2 regions of the Cytobacillus sp. Hz8 genome follow, and region 2 is predicted to be linked to the other one. Evidence: riboswitches for the same ligand, from Rfam matches in the RefSeq annotation. Region 2 holds a riboswitch; the other holds the start of a gene.

Region 1 (6,783 bases), on a different contig from region 2:
AATATTAAAACCATTTAAGAAGACAATTCTTGAACCGTAATGGTCAACATAAGTTCCACGAACGATAAATTCAAAATCTTCCCCTTTTGCCTTCACTTCAATGCAATTATCATAACCAAAAGAATTGGTTGAAACTTTTTCACCAACTGTCATCCCACGTTCCTTGGCAATGACAAGCGCATTTACTTCATTGACATTGACATCAATGCGATTTTTAAAGAAGCCAGAAAGTAATGCTTTAGTTAAATAATTCGTTTCTAGGTTTGTAACGGATCCAGAATAGGTTACCGTTAATTCAAGAATAACGTCTTTTTGTGATTGAGAAACGATTGAACCAATTTGCTTTGCAAGGCTATGGAAAGGATGGATCTTTTCATAAATATCTTTAGACATTGCTGGTAGATTAATAGAATTTGAGACAGGCTTTCCTTCAAAGAAGGTTCGTACCTCTTTTGCTACTTGAGTTGCAACATTTAATTGTGCTTCTTTTGTAGAGGCACCTAAATGTGGAGTAAAGATTACATTATCAAATTTGAATAAAGGATGTTCACCTGGTGGTTCAGTTACAAACACATCAAGTGCAGCACCGGCTACATGACCGCTGCCAATGGCGCTTGCTAATGCCTGTTCATCAATAATGCCACCGCGAGCACAGTTTAAAAGGTAAACGCCTTTTTTCGTTTTGCGAATGGCTTCTTCATTGATAAGTCCTTTTGTTTGTGGTGTTAATGGGGTATGGACGGTAATGATATCTGCCTGTTGTAAAACTTCATCCAAAGTGCAGGATTTAACCCCCAAGTTTGCTGCCCGGTCTTTTGTTAAAAATGGATCAAAAACAGCGACATCCATTCCAAATACTTTCGCACGTTTGGCAATTTCAGACCCAATTCTGCCTAAGCCAATAATACCTAAAGTTTTACCATGTAATTCAGTTCCAATAAATGCATTTCTTTTCCATTCAAGATTTCTGACTGATTGATAAGCTTGCGGGATATTTCTCATTAATGATGCCATCATCGCAAAGGTATGTTCAGCAGTTGAAATAGTATTTCCGTCAGGTGCATTCACAACGATGACCCCGCGCTTTGTCGCTGCAGGCACATCAATATTATCAACACCAACGCCAGCACGGGCTATAATCTTTAATTGTGGCATTTTTTCAAGTAATTCTTCTGTTACTTTTGTCGCACTTCTAACGAGGATGGCGTCAATTTGGTCTAAATCGACCTCCGCATCATTTACTTTTTTCTGAATAACCTCTGCAGACTCCATTTCTAATAATGGCTGCAATCCAACTTCGCTTATGGCATCTGCCACTAATACTTTAAACATGATTTAACCCCCAGAAAAAACGATATAATTTTCTGATTATTGTACAAAACGAATAATTATCTGTCAATTGCAAATGAATGTTCGCCATTAAATGAAAACGCTTTATATCAATAAAGTCATAAAAAATTTAAAATATGATATATTTTTTTGAAATTGGTATGTCATATTTATTTGTGCTTTAAAAAGATGATATGTTAAAACGCAGCCCATTATGGGCTGCGTTTTTTGAAAAAGGAGTAATCTTAACCACGTGCATTCAGAATATCTGTTAAAACTGGAACAATTTGTTTTTTTCGTGATACGACGCCTTTAAGAATGGCTGTATGGTCCTTCAATTGTACTTGGTAAGCTTCTTCAACAGCATCAGCAGAACGTCCAAGAGCGATTGCAGTAGAATCATTATTTAAAATATCCGTAATGACAAACAAGAATAGGTCTAAATTTTTGCTGTCAATGATTTTATTTAGGGCAGCTTCAACTTCTGATTTACGAGAAAGAACATCTTGAATATCAACAGCATTCACTTGCGCAATTTCTACTTTTTGACTACCCATCTGGAATTCTTTTGCATCAAGCGAAATTAATTGTTCTACAGATTTATCGCTTAAATCAGCTCCTGCTTTTAGCATTTCTAAACCGTAGCTTTCTGCATCTACTTCGGCGATTTCAGCTAATTCACGTGCAGCAGCAATGTCTTCTTCTGTGCATGTAGGTGACTTGAATAATAAAGAATCGGAAATAATGGCTGAAAGCATTAATCCAGCAACTTTTTTCGGGATTCCTATACCGTGTTCTTTATATAATTTTTTCAAAATGGTTGCTGTACAGCCGACAGGTTCTGCTCGATAGTATAAAGGATCACTTGTTTCAAAGTTAGCAATACGATGGTGATCAATAACCTCAAGTATACGAACCTTTTCAATATCGTTTGCACTTTGTTGTCTTTCATTATGGTCGACAAGGATAACTGCATTTACTTCTTCAGCTACATTTTCCACTAATCGAGGGGCATCTGCCTTAAAAGTATCTAAAGCATATTGAGTCTCACCGTTAATTTTTCCTAAACGAATAGGTTCTACATTTAGACCTAATTTGCTTTTTAAATCAGCATAGGCTAAAGCAGAACAAATTGAATCAGTATCTGGATTTTTGTGACCGAAAATAAGAATCTTTTCCATGTTAATCTCCTTTATTTATCAATCTTTTATGTATTTCATATTTACCCTATAAATTTATCATAAATTAGTATTTTCAACAAAATATTTTACAAATTGACCAACTTTTCTTCACAAAAAGAGAATAGTGAGTTATAATTAGCTTGATTTTAATATGGTTCTATCTTCGGGGCAGGGTGTAATTCCCGATCGGCGGTAATGAAAATTTTCTTCTAAGCCCGCGAGCCTAATCGTTTAGGCAGGATTTGGTGCGATTCCAAAGCCGACAGTATAGTCTGGATGGGAGAAGGTGGAGGTTCTGCAGATGTTCAAAAATTGCAGGTTTTGAATGTTTATTAGGCGTGCCTTTGTAAATTCTCCCTCAAGTGATGTGCTTGAGGGTTTTTCTATTTACAAAAGCATGAAACTGCTGAACCTTTCTTCTTTAGGTGAGATGGGATCCTAAAAAGGAGAGAGGAAAAAGATGAAAAAATTTAGTATTAAAGCTTTAGTATCAATTGGGATGTTAAGTAGTTTGGCGTATGTGCTTATGCTGTTAAACTTCCCAATACCACCATTTCCAAAATTTTTGATGATTGACTTTAGTGATTTACCTGCATTAATTGCTACTTTAATCATCGGACCATTAGCTGGAATCTTAGTGGAGTTCTTAAAAAATGTTCTAGATTATTTTATGACTGGTAGTGAAACAGGGGTGCCTGTAGGTCATATCTCTAATTTTGTTGCTGGTATATTATTTGTCTTACCAACCTACTATATTTACTTGAAATTAAAAACGAAAAAAGGCATGACACTAGCATTAATTATTGGTTCTGTAACCATGGCGATTTTGATGAGTTTTTTGAATTATTTCGTTTTCTTACCAGCCTATACTTTCTTTTTAAATTCACCGGCTATGTCCGGACCACAGTTGCGTCAATATATCGTAACGGGTATTTTGCCGTTTAATATTGTGAAGGGCTTAGCAATGAGTATTGTCTTTATGTTAATATTTACTCGTTTACATTCATGGATAGGAAGACAAAGTTCATACCGAAATGCATAATATAGATTAAAAAGCAACGGAATAAACTGTACCGTTGCTTTTTTTATGGAAGGCATTTTTGAAGACTTTGTTTTTGGGATAAAATAGTTAGAGACCATTCGGATATTTGCACAAAAACGGATTATGTCTGAATCAAAGAATTATTTGGACAGCTTTAGTGAAATCCAAAGGAGCCGAGTCCAAAACAGCGATTCAATTGGACAGGAAAAGGAGATTTCGAAGCAATTGAGTCCGAAACAAGGGTTTATTTGGACAGGAAAGGGGATTTCGAAGCAATTGAGTCCGAAACAGTGGACATTCGGACAGTTTGGACGAATCCAAAACAGTGGAGTCCTAACCACAAGCTCTATGGAAAGAGTTTAATAATGAAATCAAAAAGGACAGCCCTCATGAAAAGAGCTGTCCTTTTTTTGGTATTATTCAAATTTTGTAGGGTTTCCGTCAAAAGCTTCTTCAGCAACTTTAATGGAATCAGTTGGGCATCCTTCAAATGCATCCATCATATCATCGATTAATACATCTGGAATTTCAACAATTCCTTGATTATCGTCTAGAGTAACGAAGGCAATACCTTCATCGTCGTAATCATAAATATCTGGTGCTGCTGCCCCGCATGCCCCACATGCGATACATGTTTCTTTGTCTACAATTGTATACTTTGCCATGAAAAATAACCTCCCAAAAAATAAACATAGTGCCTTTATTCCATCCCATGGTAAAACCATATGGAATCCATTCCTCAAACCTATTGTAAAACTGTATGCTTAACTTTTCAATAGAAAAAATACTGAGATTGGTTATTATTATAAGCTTTATGACAAAATTTCCTAATTTAATACTTAATTCATTGTTTCTCTTATATTCATGTTAAAATGAATCATAACCAAAAGAATGGCTTTTATAGGATGACTCGCGAATAAGAAATTATGTAAAATCGGACAAACCATAAATTGGGTGATTATAATGAAACAAAATTACTTTGAAATTATTGTTCTCTATTGTTTAGAAAAAATCAAATCAGAAAGAACAATCTACTCGATCTTTCATTTATTAAAAGGGAAGAAATCGGCACAAACGATTCAAGATTCCCACATGTATCAGTTGACCTCATTTTTTCAACTCTATCCCTACGTAACAAGAAATAGGTTTGATGAAGCAATTCGGTCTTTGCTTTCAGCTGGTTATTTAGAAGAATTAAATGATCAATATTTTATTCTAACGGATAAAGGGAGAGAGCAATTACATAAAAACTTGAAAATCTATCCAATTCCAAAATATTTAAATGGATGGAAATTTCATCCCCAAACAGATATCTTTTGGAAAAGGCTATCTCTGCTCGTTCAAGTATGTTCAAATCTAAATCATCATCATACACAATATATGCCAGTTCAAAAAGATAAGGACATTCAACTATGGCTAAAGAAATTTATTCATCATGCAACATTAAAAAAAACAGAAATGGCAAAATGTTTATATCAGGAATTAATGCTTCTTTTGCAAGACTCCAAAAATATTCTTCCATCTGCCTTTGTCATTCGGCTATCAGGTTTCGAGGCTTTTGGTTTAACAGCTACACAAGCATCAGAACGATTGCAGTTAGATGGCTATTATTATGAAGCTCAGTTTACAAATGTCATTCATTATATGCTCGAAAGGATGCAATTAAAGCCGACAGAGATTCCTTTCCTTTGTAAGATTATTGAGGATATTCCGATGAAAGAGCCATTAACAAAATCCACCAAAAGGACATTTGCATTGATTCAAAAAGGTTACAAAATTGATGAAATTGCCCTAATGCGAAATTTAAAGAGGAACACCATTGAAGACCATTTAGTTGAACTTGCCATAAACTTGAAGGATTTTGATATTCATCCATATGTCAACGTTGAAAAACAGAAAAAAATCATGAATGCAGCGAAAAAGGCCTCTTCAAGGCAACTCAAGCAAATTCGCCAGTTTGCGCAGGAAACAAGTTATTTTGAAATTAGATTAGTATTAGCGAAAAATGGAGTGGAAGAATGAATATTGAAGAAGCGTTGCACACTTATTTTCAATTTAATGCTTTTAAACCGGGTCAAAGGGAAGTAATATCCTCTATTCTTGAAGGAAGAGATACTGTAGCTGTTCTGCCAACAGGCACGGGAAAATCTTTATGCTATCAACTGCCAGGCTATTTATTATCTGGTAGTGTCGTGATTGTCACGCCATTATTATCATTAATGCAGGATCAAGTTGAGCAAATGGCCATGAGGGGTGAAAAGAAAGCTGTTGCGCTGAATTCATTTTTGAGCTCAAATGAGAAGAGAAAGGTATTATCAAATCTACACACATATAAATTTATTTTTATTTCCCCAGAAATGTTATCCTTCCATTCGATCCTAATACGATTACAGCGACTTGAAATTTCATTATTTGTCATTGATGAAGCTCACTGTATATCACAATGGGGATACGACTTTCGACCAGATTATCGCAAGCTTGGGAATATTCGCGAACAACTCGGTTTTCCGATCACTCTTGCACTTACAGCAACTGCCACAAAGAAAGTAATTCTGGATATCACAAAAACTTTAGAATTAAATTCATGGAAAGAATTTATTCTTTCAGTTGATCGTCCAAATATTTCGATGAAAATCGAAAAAATGAAGGATTTCTTCGAAAAAAAAGATAGATTGCTGGAAATTGTTCAAAATATTAAGGGACCAGGGATAATTTACTTTTCTAGTAAACGTTTAGCAATGGAGATCGCCGAGTTTTTAAAAAAAAATGGTCAAACACGTGTTAGCGCCTACCATGGAGGAATGAATCAGGAAAATCGGATTCTTATTCAACAGCAGTTTATTCATGGTCAGCTGAATATAATATGTGCGACTAGTGCATTTGGAATGGGAATTAATAAAGAAAATGTGAGGTATGTTCTCCACTTTCATTTACCGTTACAATTAGAATCTTATTTACAGGAAATTGGTAGAGCGGGGAGAGATGGGAAGCCCAGCCTTGCGATTTTACTATATTCTGATGGTGATGAACAGCTCGCTTTTCAATTAATTGAACGAGAAATTCCGCGTCGGGAACAGTTAGACTGGATATATCAAAAGCTTCAGGAAAATCCAAAATTACTGGAAGAAATCGAATCAAATGCAGAGAATATTTGTTCCTCTATTGGGGCATCTGAAATTCAATGGAGAATCATTCAGGATTTTTTAATGGAATTGTCTGAAAATCGGACTT
Region 2 (6,783 bases):
GAAAATAAGGTGTACCGCTCAAGGCAACCAGAGGCATTTCTTCTAAAAAATAGCAAATTAAACCCAAAAACTGTAGATAATTTTTTATTAGAGGCAGGCAAACAGCCAAACCTCCGTTGAAGGTCTTTATGCTGCCGGGGATATTCTAACACATGAAGAGAAAATCAATCTTATCGCTGGAGCATTTCAAGATGCAGCGAATGCGGTAAACCAAGCAAAACGCTTTATCCAACCCTCTGCCCATAAAACAGCCATGGTATCATCTCATAATGAACTATGTACAAAGCGTAATCGAGAATTAGTAAAACAAGTGGTTAAATAATCTGGAATCCTATATTCATAAGCAATCGGGATCCTTGTTAGAAAAGCTACTTTTGTAAATATTCATTCAATAAAGATCTCTCTATATCTATTGGAAAATATTTTTCTTTTCTTCAAGCCCTGTTGTCTTTTTTTGCTCTATCAAAAATTGACACTTATATTGACCTCCATTTATTAACTACATGAAAGAATTCCCCCTTGTTAATCTCTTTAATAATAAAGCGCTAGAACATCCCCCTCAGGTTGTCCCAGCGCTTTATCTTTTTTTATATTTTTTAATTATCCAATTTGCCTTGTAAGATTTGCCATTTCAATTGCAGAAACCGCAGAGTCCCACCCTTTATTTCCTGCCTTTGTCCCTGCTCTTTCAATTGCCTGTTCAATGGATTCAGTTGTTAATACGCCAAATATAACAGGAATTCCTGTATTCATTGAGGTTGCCGCAATTCCTTTTGCTGCTTCATTGCAGACATAATCAAAATGGGGAGTGGATCCACGTATAACCGTTCCAAGTGTAATGACTGCATCGTATTTTGCACTCTGTGCCATTTTCTGAGCGATAAACGGAATTTCAAATGCACCTGGAACCCACGCGATCTCAACATCCTCTTCACTAACTCCGTGTCTTTTCAGAGCATCCTGTGCTCCACTTAATAATTTACTTGTAATAAATTCATTAAATCGCCCGACTACGATTCCAATCTTAAGACCCGTTCCAACTAAATTTCCCTCAAACGTTTTTGCCATTATCATACTTCCTCCCTTTCTATATGTGGAATAAATGCCCTAGTTTTTCTGATTTCGTTTTGAGATAATGTTGATTTTCCTTTCTTGCCTTTATTTGCAAAGGAATACGTTCAACCACCTCAAGGCCATAGCCATTTAATCCCGTTATTTTCCTCGGATTATTTGTAAGTAATTTCATTTTTTTAATTCCTAAATCCTTAAGAATTTGTGCACCAATGCCATACTCTCGTAAATCAGCGCCAAATCCAAGCTTTTCATTGGCTTCCACCGTATCATATCCTTCTTCTTGAAGCTTATAAGCCTTTAATTTATTTAATAGTCCAATTCCTCTACCTTCCTGACGCATATATAGAAGAACTCCTCTTCTCTCTTGTTCGATCTGGGTTAAAGCCGCATGCAGCTGTGGACCGCAGTCGCAGCGATAAGAGCCAAATACATCCCCTGTCAAGCATTCCGAATGAACTCTGACAAGGATCGGTTCATCTGAGTGAATATCCCCTTTTACTAACGCAATATGCTCCTTATTATCAACTAAATTTGAGTATCCTACAGCTTGGAAATCTCCATATTCAGTTGGAAGATGAATTTCCACCTCTCGAGTAACAAGTTTTTCCTCGCGATTACGATATTCAATCAAATCTTTAATCGTAATCATTTTGATACCAAATTCCTTCGCAATCTCCTGTAAATCGGGAACCCTCGCCATTGTCCCATCTTCTTTAATAATTTCACAAATAGCCCCTGCTGGACGAGCACCACATATTTTCGCCAAATCAACGGCGGCCTCTGTATGCCCTGCCCGCCTTAACACCCCGCCTTTTTTCGCAATCAGCGGAAAGATATGCCCAGGACGTTTAAAATCAGCGGCCTTCGCATCTTCATGAATTAAATTCATAATCGTTGCCGAACGTTCAAATGCAGAAATACCGGTAGTTGTTGTTTTATGATCAACACTTATTGTAAAGGCTGTTCCATGTGGGTCTGTATTATGGCTCGTCATCGGAATTAATCTTAGCTTTTCAGCGATTTCTTCATCTACAGGTACACAGACAAGGCCCCTGCCATGCTTAATCATAAAATTAATTACCTCAGGTGTTGCCTTTTCAGCCAGTGCAATAAAATCTCCTTCATTTTCCCGGTCTTCATCATCACAAACAATCACGACGTTGCCGCGTTTTAATTCTGATATACCTTCTTCAATGGTATCAAACACCAAGCTCCACTCCAATCGTTCATCATATAAGTTTGTGTTCATATAATCTGTTGCTTTTTAATTGCAGTCTAATATAAATACTCTTTTTTAATTAATTAAATCCATGCTCCTCTAAAAAGGCCATTGTCATATTAGATTGCTTATCCTTCCGCCCTTGTCCAGATCTTGATGAGAGAAAGTGCGCCACATATTTACTTAGCATGTCACATTCTAAATTGACGATTTCACCTGAACCTTTCATCCCTATCACCGTTTCATCCAATGTATGCGGAATAAGAGAAATGGTAAAAGTGGAATCACTGAGCCCAAAGACAGTTAAACTTGTCCCATCTATTGCAACAGAACCTTTTAAAATAATATAGTGAAGAATCTCTTCTGGTGCTTCTATTTCATAATAGACAGCATTATCAACCGGAGTTTTCTTTAAAATCCTTCCAACACCATCTACATGCCCCGAAACAAAATGACCTCCGAAGCGTCCAGTCATTCCCATGGCCCGTTCTAGATTCACTTTTGAACCTCTCTTTAAGACCTTTAGGCCTGTAGCCCGAAAAGTTTCCGGCATGACATCAACAGAAAATGATTTATCCGTAAAGGAAGTGACCGTTAAGCAAACACCATTCACAGCGATACTCGCCCCTGTTGCCATATCCTCAAAGATAGTATTGGCACCTATCGTCATCACAATGGACTCTCTCGTTTGCTTAATGGCCGAAATCGTCCCCATTTCTTCTACAATTCCTGTAAACACTTTTCATCCCTCCTTATTTCGGAACTGCAATAACCCGTATATCCTGGCCAACCTTCTCTACATTTATAATATTCACTTCTAGCGCTTCGCTCATTACTTGAATCCCCTCTCCTCCAAAGGAAGAAGGAGCATCTCGCCCACCAATTATTCTCGGCGCGAAATAGACAATAAGTTGTTGAAAGGCCTTTTCTTGAAGAAAGCTTCCATGTACCTCTGATCCTCCCTCTACAAAGATCGAAGTGACACCTTTTAATCCCATCATCTTTAACATCAGCGGAATTTTGACTGTTGGAGTATCTAGCGGAATGACTTCAACTCCCCGTTTTTCCATCTCCTTCACTTTACTCATTTCAGCCTCAGAACCGGTTACAATCCAAGTCTCCGCTTTACCATCCATAATAATCGTTGAATCTAAAGGCGTTCGAAGATGGGTATCTAAAATGATTCGAATCGGATTTTTCCCACCACCAGGCAATCTTGTCGTTAAACTGGGATTATCTTTTAAAACGGTATTAACGCCAACAAGAATAGCATCATGACGATGTCGATAATAATGGACATCCTCTCGTGCTTCTTCACCTGTTATCCAGCGGCTATGACCACTTGAAGTAGCGATCTTTCCATCTAAGCTCATGGCAGTTTTCAATGTTACAAAGGGAAGTCCGGTTTGAATGTAATGATAGAACACCTGATTAAGTGCCTCCGCTTCGTCCTTTAAAAGCCCAACTTCGACCTCCAAGCCACGTGCACACATTTTTTCGATACCTCTGCCAGCCACCTGAGGATTCGGATCCGTTGCCGCAATCACCACCCGTTTAATTCCTGACTTAATGACTAAATCAGCACAGGGCGGTGTTTTTCCAAAATGACTGCATGGCTCTAATGTCACATATATTGTGGCATCTTTTGCTTTTTCACCTGCCATTTGAATAGCATGAACCTCTGCGTGGGGTTCCCCAGCTTTTAAATGAGCACCTAGACCAACAATTTGATTGTTTTTTACCACAACAGCACCAACAACGGGGTTTGGAGAAGTTTGTCCTGTAGCACTTTTAGCCATCTCAATGGCAAGTCTCATATAAGATTGATCACTCATAACTTTTTCAGCTCCTTTCTACAAAAAAACCCTGAAGGAGAAAATTCTCAACTTCAGGGTTTTAGAGTTCATTCATATACATAGATAAATAAAGGGGTAAAATTGACATACTTCACCCTTTGACATCCAAGATATTTTTTCCTTCTCCCATCCAGACTTTTACTGTCGGCCCTGGAGTTTCACCAGATCCACCGTTTAACATTTGTTAACCGGGTCACGGACTAAGAAGCCATAAGCTTCATCACCGCCGGTTGGGAATTACACCCGACCCCGAAGGAACTATTGATTTAATCATATTATACAGTAAAAATTACTTTACATCCAAAAAATTAATCGAATCACTCCATTTTTACTATAAATATTTCGTATTTTCCATTATTACTATATATTCAATTGGGCTTTCATACCAGCAATGATCATGTTCAGTCCTTTTAAAAAACTTTCTTCGTCATTGACTTTTGACTTTGGAGATAACATATGATGGTAAACAAAAGGAATGGCTTTCTTAGGAATAGCTGTAATCGCTTCAAAAAACTGCTTTTTTACCTCTTCATACCCAATCTCACGAAGCATTTTCTGCTGCTTTTGCTCATCTAGAACAAAAGAAGTTACATAGCTATCTACAAGTGTTGTTGCTAAAAACGCTTGCTCATCGGTAAAATGGGCGCGATGGAAGATCCCAAGGGTTCCATTGATTAAATAGAGGCGCTTTTCTGTAATTGGAAGAGTATCCATCATAATTTCTGCCCCATCCGGTATTGCTAACAAAATTCGTCTTATTTCGATTGATAATAAAATAATCTCCTCAACCCAATTATCCTTTTGCTGCGGCAATTGTATTTGGTTACAAATATGCTCTGCAATTAATTGGAGTAACTCCTGTTTGTTTTTTATATACCAATAAAGAGCAGGTGCTTTCACATCAAGCTTCTTTGCCACATTTCTCATCGTTAAATGAGATAGTCCCTTCTCCTCCAAAATTTCTAATGCAGCTTCTGTTATCGTTTCTTTATTGACGCTCTTCTTAGTCATGACCGCCACCTCAATATATTTATTGTATATGGTTTTTAAATTGATTGCTTTACAAATTAATTTAACGATGTTAAATTAACATATATCATTTAACAATGTTAAAGAAAAGAGGAAATTTATGAAAAAAGAAACAAAATTAATGCCGGTCATGGCTGCACTTATATTAGGAATTTTTATCGCCTCACTAGATAGCACGATTGTTGCGACAAGTATGGGCTCTATCATTGGCGATTTAAGTGGATTAGATAAATATGTTTGGGTAACCTCAGCCTATCTCGTATCCGAAATGGCGGGTATGCCGATTTTTGGAAAATTATCCGATATGTATGGCCGCAAAAGATTTTACGTCTTTGGAATCTTTTTATTTTTAACAGGCTCCGTTCTGTGTGGATTGGCGCAATCGATGGTTCAGCTATGTATTTTCCGTGCAATTCAAGGAATTGGCGGAAGTGCCTTAATGCCCATTGCCTTTACGATTATCTGGGATGTCGTTCCAAGTGAAGCTCGTGGAAAAATGAGTGGAATGTTTGGAGCTGTATTTGGATTATCAAGTATTGCCGGACCTTTATTAGGTTCATTTATTACCGATCATTTCAATTGGCGCTGGATTTTCTATATCAATCTCCCAATCGGGTTCATTGCTTTAGCCTTAATTATCTTCTTTTATAACGAATCAAAGGTTCATACCCGTCAAGTCATTGACTGGGCAGGTGCCATTTTCCTTGTCAGCTTTTCTGTCTCCCTGATGTTTGCGCTCGAGTTAGGTGGAGATACCTACGAATGGAACTCATGGCAAATTATCTCATTATTTATCTTATCAATCGTTTGTTTTATTGTTTTTCTTTTTGTGGAAAAGACAGCGAAGGATCCTATTCTGCCTTTCAGCTTATTTAAAGAACGTCTATATACAACAAGTGTATTTACAGGAATGTTTTATGGTGCTGTCTTTATGGTGTCGACTGTTTATATTCCCCTTTATATTCAAGGGGTCACAGGAGGAACGGCTACAAACTCTGGACTATTACTGTTACCAATGATGGTTACCTCTAGTATTGCAGCAGCCTTAGGAGGTACCTTAGCCAATAAATTTAGCTATAAATCCATCATGATTGTCTCTGGGGTGATCACTGCTATTGGCACTATCCTACTTGGAACACTGGAAGTATCCACACCACGATGGATGGTGACTATCTATATGATGATTATCGGACTTGGAGTAGGTCCCTCATTTTCTATCCTCGGAATGAGTGCTCTTCAAAAAGCACTTCCGCAACAAAGAGGAATTGCCAGTTCAGCAAGTAATTTCTTAAAATCTTTAGGAATGACTTTGGGGATTACCATATTCGGTGTTATACAAAAGAACAGTTTTTCCACAGGGCTACCAGATTATTTCATGCAGCATGGAGAGAGTAATGATAGCCGCGCCATTTTATCACCAGAAATGCGTGCCCATATTCCCGCAACGGTTCTGAAGAAAATCACAGAAGTCTTGTCTCACTCAATTACGACAACTTTCATTTGGACCCTCGTTCCTCTAGCCATTGGAATCATCTTTATCCTATTAATGAGCAAAGAAAAAGCGACCGATTCACAATTACATTTAGAGGGATAAAGAAAACTCGC

Evidence for each region. Region 2 has a riboswitch for FMN ahead of ribD (bifunctional diaminohydroxyphosphoribosylaminopyrimidine deaminase/5-amino-6-(5-phosphoribosylamino)uracil reductase RibD). Riboswitches for the same ligand answer to the same signal wherever they lie in the genome.
Region 1: it holds a riboswitch for FMN, as region 2 does, so the genes downstream of both, ACE38V_RS03990 (ECF transporter S component) here and ribD (bifunctional diaminohydroxyphosphoribosylaminopyrimidine deaminase/5-amino-6-(5-phosphoribosylamino)uracil reductase RibD) in region 2, are expected to answer to the same signal.

What each region holds. Positions count from the first base shown of each region.
Region 1 is NZ_JBHKFI010000002.1:194,493-201,275, forward strand. Features, by position in the region: gene serA (phosphoglycerate dehydrogenase) at 1-1,332, opposite strand, end outside; gene ACE38V_RS03985 (manganese-dependent inorganic pyrophosphatase) at 1,575-2,510, opposite strand; FMN riboswitch at 2,666-2,802, shown strand; gene ACE38V_RS03990 (ECF transporter S component) at 2,971-3,552, shown strand; gene ACE38V_RS03995 (hypothetical protein) at 3,778-3,915, shown strand; gene ACE38V_RS04000 (ferredoxin) at 3,969-4,217, opposite strand; gene ACE38V_RS04005 (YpbB family protein) at 4,516-5,574, shown strand; gene ACE38V_RS04010 (RecQ family ATP-dependent DNA helicase) at 5,571-6,783, shown strand, end outside.
Region 2 is NZ_JBHKFI010000007.1:112,024-118,806, reverse strand. Features, by position in the region: partial or broken gene ACE38V_RS10895 (thioredoxin reductase) at 40-322, shown strand; gene ribH (6,7-dimethyl-8-ribityllumazine synthase) at 601-1,068, opposite strand; gene ACE38V_RS10885 (bifunctional 3,4-dihydroxy-2-butanone-4-phosphate synthase/GTP cyclohydrolase II) at 1,088-2,281, opposite strand; gene ribE (riboflavin synthase) at 2,373-3,032, opposite strand; gene ribD (bifunctional diaminohydroxyphosphoribosylaminopyrimidine deaminase/5-amino-6-(5-phosphoribosylamino)uracil reductase RibD) at 3,046-4,128, opposite strand; FMN riboswitch at 4,264-4,410, opposite strand; gene ACE38V_RS10870 (TetR/AcrR family transcriptional regulator C-terminal domain-containing protein) at 4,510-5,160, opposite strand; gene ACE38V_RS10865 (MDR family MFS transporter) at 5,279-6,772, shown strand.